2 regions of the Mixta hanseatica genome follow, and region 1 is predicted to be linked to the other one. Evidence: predicted binding sites of a transcription regulator. Region 1 holds the regulator's gene; the other holds the start of a gene.
What was found. The regulator ArgR, encoded in region 1, controls arginine synthesis, uptake and breakdown. The targets are predictions, from matches to a motif close to ANTGAATAAAAATACANT.

Region 2: argA (amino-acid N-acetyltransferase) is a predicted target of ArgR. The motif match lies at 2,679-2,696, and genes of this name have one in related genera.

Annotation. Positions count from the first base shown of each region.
Region 1 is NZ_CP082904.1:504,571-508,473, forward strand. Features, by position in the region: gene K6958_RS02380 (barstar family protein) at 1-251, shown strand, start outside; gene yhcN (peroxide/acid stress response protein YhcN) at 354-623, opposite strand; gene yhcN (peroxide/acid stress response protein YhcN) at 742-1,005, opposite strand; gene argR (transcriptional regulator ArgR) at 1,619-2,089, opposite strand; gene mdh (malate dehydrogenase) at 2,535-3,470, shown strand; gene degS (outer membrane-stress sensor serine endopeptidase DegS) at 3,527-3,903, opposite strand, start outside.
Region 2 is NZ_CP082904.1:3,463,543-3,467,445, reverse strand. Features, by position in the region: gene recD (exodeoxyribonuclease V subunit alpha) at 1-1,314, shown strand, start outside; gene argA (amino-acid N-acetyltransferase) at 1,317-2,645, opposite strand; gene amiC (N-acetylmuramoyl-L-alanine amidase AmiC) at 2,877-3,903, shown strand, end outside.

The DNA of each region.
Region 1 (3,903 bases):
ATCAGGCGCATTTTTATCGCCAGTTCAGCGAACGCTTTGCGCTTAACGATCGGTTAATTGTGGATCTGGATTCATTATGGGATGCCGTCACCCAATCGCAGCTGCCGTTACCGGTAGAAATTGAGTTCATTCATTTAGGCGCCGGCCAAAAACGCCGCTATGGCGCGTTGATTTTACTGTTTGATGAGGCGGAAGAGGAGCTGGAAGGTCAGCTGCGTTTTAATGTCCGCCAGTCGAAAAAAAGCCAATAAAAAAGGCCCCAAACAGCAGGGCCAAAGGGTTCGTCAGCAGCTGACGAGGAATTGCTTATAGAATTTTACTGGCGTTAATTTTCAGACCTTCAGGCTCGCTAATTATTTATAGATTTCAGCGGTAGCGTGGTAGTTACCGTTGGCATAAGCCTCAACAACACGGTAAGCAGACGCGCCTTCTTTATCCGCTTTCTGCGACAGATGTTGGCGAATTGCAGTTGGGCTGGCATCGATACCGCTAACGGAAATGGTGCCAATTGGCTGCAGGTTTTGGCTGGCGACGTCTTGTTGCGTGACCAGATCGGCCGCGGCTACGCCGAATGAAAGCAGTGAGGCCAGACCTAAAGCGGCAAAGGTAAATGTAGTTTTCATCTCTTACTCCTGAATATGGGTGTTATGGCAGCCTGGATGGCTTGATAGCGATTATTATTTCTGGGGCTGCCTGGGTCGTTCATCGGGTAAAGCGGTTTACAACCGGATTAGGTTCCGCTTATTTATACAGTTCAGCAGTGACGTGATAGTTATCGTTGTTACGCGCTTCGATAATGCGATACGCACTGGCGCCCTGACGTTCGGCTTTTGCCTGCAGCGCCTGATGAATATCCATCGGCGTACCTGCTACACCACTCACGCTTACCGTACCCACAGACTGCAGATTTTGCGCCTGCTCTGCGTTAATGGATTCTGCGGCAAAAGCGCCAAATGACAGGGTAGAAAGAAGCCCTACGGCTGCGATGGTAGTTTTAATGTTCATTGATCTGTTCCTCGTCTTCTGTTTTTGTCTTTATTTGCTCTGTGATCCGCATCACGAAAACAAGTATAGATCTAATCACGTATGAAATTAATATTCTGCTAATAATGTTTTGTTGTGACACTTTAGCCAATGACGGTTTTTTTATAACGTTAAGTTATAAAAGGTGCACATATTTTGCTCTATTGCCGTTATTTTTTAACCAAAACAATGATATGAGAGACTTTATCTATTTGTGCTTTGTCTGCTGGCCAAATACACCAGTGAAAACAAAAAGGCAGTGATATGCCCTGATTTATAGCCATAAAGGCAGCACGATATGCGAATGAGGTGCCTGGGCAGGCTTTCTGGCGACAGTCGCTTATTCCATTTGGCGCTGATAGTACGGTTTATTAACAGCCTGGAACGGATAACGGACAGTGAATGAATAATCAAAGCGTCGACGGAAAGTCATCATGGCAAGCTACGAGCGACCACGACAGATGACGGACGGTGGCGGCAGGTAAACAGGTACCAGCGGCGGGTTAAAATATCAGCGGCAGGTAAAGAGAGATATAAGCGTCGAGTGCGAGAGAACAGCGGGATCGCTTACCTAAGGGCCACGATCCCGCTTTACTTACAGCTCTTGCTCAAACAGATTCAGGATAGCTTCATAAAGTTGTTTTACGGTAAAGGCGCGCGCCGGGGTAATAAAAATGGTGTCGTCACCGGCAATAGTCCCAAGGATCCCTTCCGCTTTACCTAATGAGTCCAGCAGGCGCGCGATCAGCTGCGCTGCGCCAGGGCTGGTATGAATCACCACCAGCGCATCATTGTAATCAATATCCAATACCAGATTTTTAAGCGGTGAAGTGGTGGTTGGCACCCCCAGTTCGGCTGGCAGGCAATAGACCATCTCCATCTTGGCGTTACGGGTACGCACCGCACCAAACTTAGTCAGCATGCGGGAAACTTTCGACTGATTGATATTGTCGAAGCCTTCTTCCTGTAGAGCGGTCACGATCTCGCCCTGCGAGCTGAATTTTTCTTCTTTCAGCAAAGCTTTAAACGCTTTAATCAGATCTTCTTGTTTAGATGGGTTACGCATAGGCTACCGATAATATAAAAACAGTGTGAAGCCCGGCCTGCAGGCGATACATTATTATGCATTTAAATGAATGTTTATGCAAATAAGCGGCGGCGAATAATAGCTTTGCCGCGCAGTGGGCGCGCATTTTACCAGACTTTCCGCGCAGAGAAAATTTACGCTGAGCGCATAGCTATGGCAGACGAAGTGAAGGAATTGTTATAAAATTGATGTTGTTCTGCTAAGCGCGAACGGTGTAAGGTATTGCTGATTAATCAATCTGTATCCGGTTACGATCAGTGTCGGTTCTGTACGTAATGCGGTCATTTTCACCCGTTTTCGCTGGTGGTTTGTGCCTTGCTACGCAAAACGATGACAACGTCCTCGCTATTACTTCTCAGGTCCTCCAGCATTGTACCCCGCTGGATTCCGGCATTTTTCTGCTCACAATAATAAGGAGTTTAGGATGAAAGTTGCAGTTCTCGGTGCGGCTGGTGGTATCGGCCAGGCACTCGCACTTCTGCTAAAAACCCAGCTGCCTGCGGGTTCAGAACTCTCTCTGTACGATATTGCTCCCGTAACGCCCGGTGTGGCCGTTGATTTAAGCCACATTCCTACACCGGTTAAAATCAAAGGGTTCAGCGGTGAAGATGCAACGCCTGCGCTGCAGGGCGCCGATGTAGTATTGATCTCTGCCGGCGTGGCGCGTAAGCCGGGTATGGATCGCTCCGACCTGTTTAATGTTAACGCCGGCATCGTGCGCAACCTGATTGAGCAGGTGGCGAAAACCGCCCCTAAAGCGCTGATCGGCATCATTACCAACCCGGTTAACACCACTGTCGCCATTGCCGCGGAAGTGCTGAAAAAAGCCGGCGTGTACGATAAAAATCGTCTGTTCGGCGTGACGACGCTGGATATCATCCGCTCTAATACGTTTGTTGCCGAGCTGAAAGGCAAACAGCCGACCGAGCTGAACGTGCCGGTGGTGGGTGGGCATTCTGGCGTAACCATTCTGCCGTTGCTTTCTCAGGTGCCTGGCGTTTCTTTCAGCGAGCAGGAAGTGGCTGATCTGACCAAACGTATCCAGAATGCGGGTACCGAAGTGGTGGAAGCGAAGGCGGGTGGCGGATCCGCTACGCTGTCGATGGGGCAGGCAGCGGCACGCTTTGGCCTGTCGCTGGTACGCGCGCTGCAGGGTGAAAGCAACGTGGTTGAATGCGCCTATGTTGAAGGCGATGGCGAGTATGCCCGTTTCTTCTCGCAGCCGCTGCTGCTGGGTAAAGAGGGCGTTGCCGAGCGTCGTCCGATTGGCCAACTGAGCGACTTTGAACAAAAAGCGCTGGAAGGCATGCTGGATACGTTGAAGAAAGATATTCAGCTGGGCGAAGAGTTTGTTAAGTAAGATCGCGCCTGTGAAAAAGGGAGCCTGAGGCTCCCTTTTTTCTTGTCGGGCAGCGACTATTGCGCCGGATATTCCTGAATGGTGGCTTTCAGCGTCAGTTTGCGATCGTTACGAATAACCTGCACATCAATGACCGAGCCTGGGCGTATCTCCGCCACCTGATCCATGGTTTCCTGCGCAGAAACGGCGGGCTTGCCGTTTACGTTAATAATCAGATCGTTAACCTGAATACCGGCTTTGGCTGCCGGGCCTTCCGGCGCAACGTTATTCACCACGATGCCCTGGATATGATCCATTCCGGCATTCTGCCCATGCAGCGGCGGCACTTCGCGGCCGGTAATGCCGATATAGCCACGAATAACCCGCCCGTCACGGATCAGCTTATCCATAATTTTGGTTGCCAGTGCGGTAGGAATTGCAAAGCCGATGCCTT
Region 2 (3,903 bases), 1.3 Mb from region 1:
ACTACCACCGTGGCGAAACTACTGGCGGCGCTGATTCGCCTTTCTCCACAGAAGCTGCGTATTCGCCTGGCGGCGCCCACCGGTAAAGCCGCGGCGCGCTTAACCGAATCGTTGGGCAAAGCGCTGCAGGCGCTGACGCTCAGCGATACAGAGCGCAACGCCTTTCCGGAAGAGGCGACTACGCTGCACCGTTTACTGGGCGCTCAGCCCAACAGCCAGCGCCTGCGTTACCATGCGGGTAACCCGCTGCATCTTGATGTGCTGGTGGTGGATGAAGCCTCAATGGTGGATTTGCCGATGATGGCCAACCTGATTGCCGCTCTGCCGAAGCAGGCGCGGGTGATTTTTCTTGGCGATCGCGATCAACTGGCTTCGGTCGAAGCGGGCGCGGTGCTGGGCGATATTTGCCGCTGCGCCGAAGCGGGCTATAGCTCGGCGCGCGCCCGGCAACTGGCGCAGCTGACCGGCTGTCAGCTGGATGGCGCGGACGGCGAGGAGATGCCCAACGTGCGCGACAGCATTTGCCTGTTGCGCAAGAGCTACCGTTTCGATGCCCGCTCCGGCATCGGTCAGCTGGCGCAGGCGGTAAACGCTGGCGACGCCAAAGCGGCGGAGAAGGTATTTGGCGCGGGCTTTGATGATATTTGCCGCAGCGAGCTAAGCAGCGCCGAGCATTACCAGCAGCTGTTAGAGCAGGGCATTGCCGGCTATGAAGAGTATTTGACGCTGTTGCAGCGCAATGCGGATGCGCAGGAGGTGTTGGCGGCCTTTGCCCGTTATCGGCTGCTGTGCGCGCTGCGCGAAGGGCCGTTTGGCGTGGCGGGGTTGAATGAGCGTATCGAACGTCAGCTGCTGAAGCAGCGCCGAATCCGGCGGCCGCAGGCGCAAAGCCGCTGGTATGTTGGTCGACCGGTAATGATTGCGCGCAACGACAGCGCGCTGGGGCTGTTTAATGGTGATATCGGGGTCGCGATGAACGACGCCAGCGGGGCATTGAAGGTGTTTTTCCCGCTGCCGGATGGCTCGATTAAAGCAGTACAGCCAAGCCGCTTGCCGCCGCACGATACTGCCTGGGCGATGACGGTGCATAAATCGCAGGGCTCGGAGTTCGAGCATACGGCGCTGGTGCTGCCGAATCACTATTTGCCGGTGCTGACGCGGGAGCTGGTCTATACCGCCATTACCCGCGCACGCAGCCAGTTAACGCTCTATACCGATCGGCAAATCTTTGCGCGCGCGGTCGCCGTGCGTACCCAGCGGCGCAGCGGGTTGGTGGAGCGCCTGAGCGCGCCGCATCAGGAAATAGACTTTTAAGATCAGGTCAAGTCCGCCATCAGCACTTTAGAGCGGCGCTGGTAGTTATACATCTGCTTTTTGCTTTCCGGCAGCAGTTCTATATCTACCGGCGTAAAGCCGCGTTCCTGGAACCAGTGAATGCTGCGGGTGGTTAACACGAACAGCTTTTTCAGTCCCAGCTGACGCGCCTGTAACGCGACACGCTGCAGCAGCATTTCGCCGCGTGAAGAGCTGCGATAGTCAGGGTGAACCGCGACGCAGGCCATTTCGCCGATCTGCTCATCCGGAAAGGGATAGAGTGCCGCGCAGGCGATAGTCAGGTTATCGCGCTCAATAATAGTGAATTTATCAATCTCCATCTCCAGCTGCTCGCGCGAGCGGCGCACCAGAATGCCCTGCTGTTCCAGCGGACGGATCAGCTCCAGAATCCCGCCGATATCATTAATGGTGGCGCGGCGGATTTGCTCAGCGGATTCCATCACGATTTGCGTACCGATGCCATCACGGGAGAAGAGCTCCTGTAACAGCGCGCCATCTTCCTGATAGCTGATCAGGTGGCTGCGCCGCACGCCGCTGCGGCAGGCCTTTACGGCGCCGCGCAGAAAGCGCACCGTCCCGGAGAGGTAGTCACCGCGCTGCTCCAACGTTTCAATGCGCGCCTGCGCATCGTTGGGGAACAGTTCGGAAATAATATTGCCTTCATCGTCCGTCGCGCCCTGCTCAGAGCAGAAGCCGATCATCTTTTCCGCCCGCAGCTTGATCGCCAACTGGGTAGCAACCTCTTCCGACGTCAGGTTAAAACTTTCGCCCGTCACCGATACCGCCACCGGACCAATCAAAACAATCGCGTCACTATCGAGCTGGCGGTGAATCGCCTCTTCATCAATGCGGCGAATGCGTCCGCTATGGCAATAGTCGATGCCATCATCCACGCCCAGCGGCTGAGAAATAATAAAGTTACCGCTGACAACGTTAATATGCGCGCCCTGCAGCGGCGTATTGCTCAGGCTCATCGACAGGCGAGCGGTGATATCCAGCTGTAAACGTCCGGCGGCCTGTTTGACCAGCTCAAGAGATTGCGCATCGGTTACGCGGGTATGCTTGTGATAAATTGGCTCCAGCTGATGTTCCGCCAGGCTGGCGTCAATCTGCGGACGGGCGCCATACACCACAACCAGCCGAATGCCGAGACTATGCAGCAGACCGATATCGTTAACTATGCTGGAAAAGTTATCATGCTCAATCGCCTCGCCGCTGAGCATAATGACAAAAGTCTTACCTCGGTGGGCGTTGATATAGGGCACGGAATGGCGAAACCCCTGAACCAGTGCGGTGCTACGTTCCTTCACGGCAAACCCTCTTTTGCATGAATATTCGGTTTTTGTGTATTTTTATTCTTTTGTTGCCTGAAGTGCAAGCGGCTTTTATCATCGCTTATCATTTTTCACAATCGTTTAATAAGCTTAACAGGCTGCATTTAATGGTTTTTTCCGGATGACAGCATAAAAGCGATTGGGTTAAAGTTTTCGCCACATTTTTTTCTGGCTTTTTTTTAGACACAACACAGTATCTGGAGCGGCATGTCCGAATCTCATCCCGTCATCAGCCGTCGTCGGCTGTTACAGGGCGCTGGAGCACTATGGTTACTGAGCGTTAGCCGGGTTGGGCTGGCGGCCAACAGCCATATTGTTGCGGTGCGCATCTGGCCTTCTTCCAGCTATTCCCGCCTGACCATTGAATCAAGCGTGGCCCTGAAATATAAACAGTTTGCCCTGAGTCATCCCGAGCGTGTGGTGATCGATATTGAAAATTTGCACCTGAATCGGGTGCTGAAAGGGGTAGGGCAGCTGGTACAAAAAAACGATCCCTATATCAAAACGGCGCGCGTGGGCCAGTTTGATAAAAACACCGTGCGCATCGTGCTGGAGCTAAAACAGAATGTCGCGCCGCGCCTGTTTACCCTGACGCCGGTTGCTGGTTTTAAACACCGTTTGGTGGTCGATCTCTATTCGGCGCACGACACGCAGGATGATCCGCTGCTGGCGTTGCTGAAAGATTATAACCAGGGGGATCTGGAGCGTACGCAGCCCGCCGAGGCGCCGCTGCCTGGCAAAGCAGGGCGCGACCGCCCGATTGTTATCATGATCGATCCGGGACACGGCGGCGAAGATCCCGGCGCGCACGGCCTGCATAAGACTCGTGAAAAAGATATCGTGCTGAAAATCGGCCGCCGTCTGAAAGCGCTGATTGATAAGGAGCCGAATATGCGCGCTTATATGACGCGCAATGAAGATGTCTTTATTCCGCTAAAGGTGCGCGTAGCGAAGGCGCGTAAGCAGCGAGCCGATCTGTTTGTTTCTATTCATGCCGATGCGTTTACCAGCCGGGCGGCGCGCGGTTCTTCAGTGTTTGCACTCTCTACCAAAGGCGCAACCTCGGCGGCGGCGCGCTTTCTCGCCCAAACGCAGAATGAATCGGATTTAATTGGTGGTGTGAGCAAAAGCGGCGATCGTTATCTCGACCATACCATGTTCGATATGCTGCAAAGCCAGACCATCACCGATAGCCTGAAGTTTGGCAAGGAAGTGCTGACGCGCATCGGCAAGA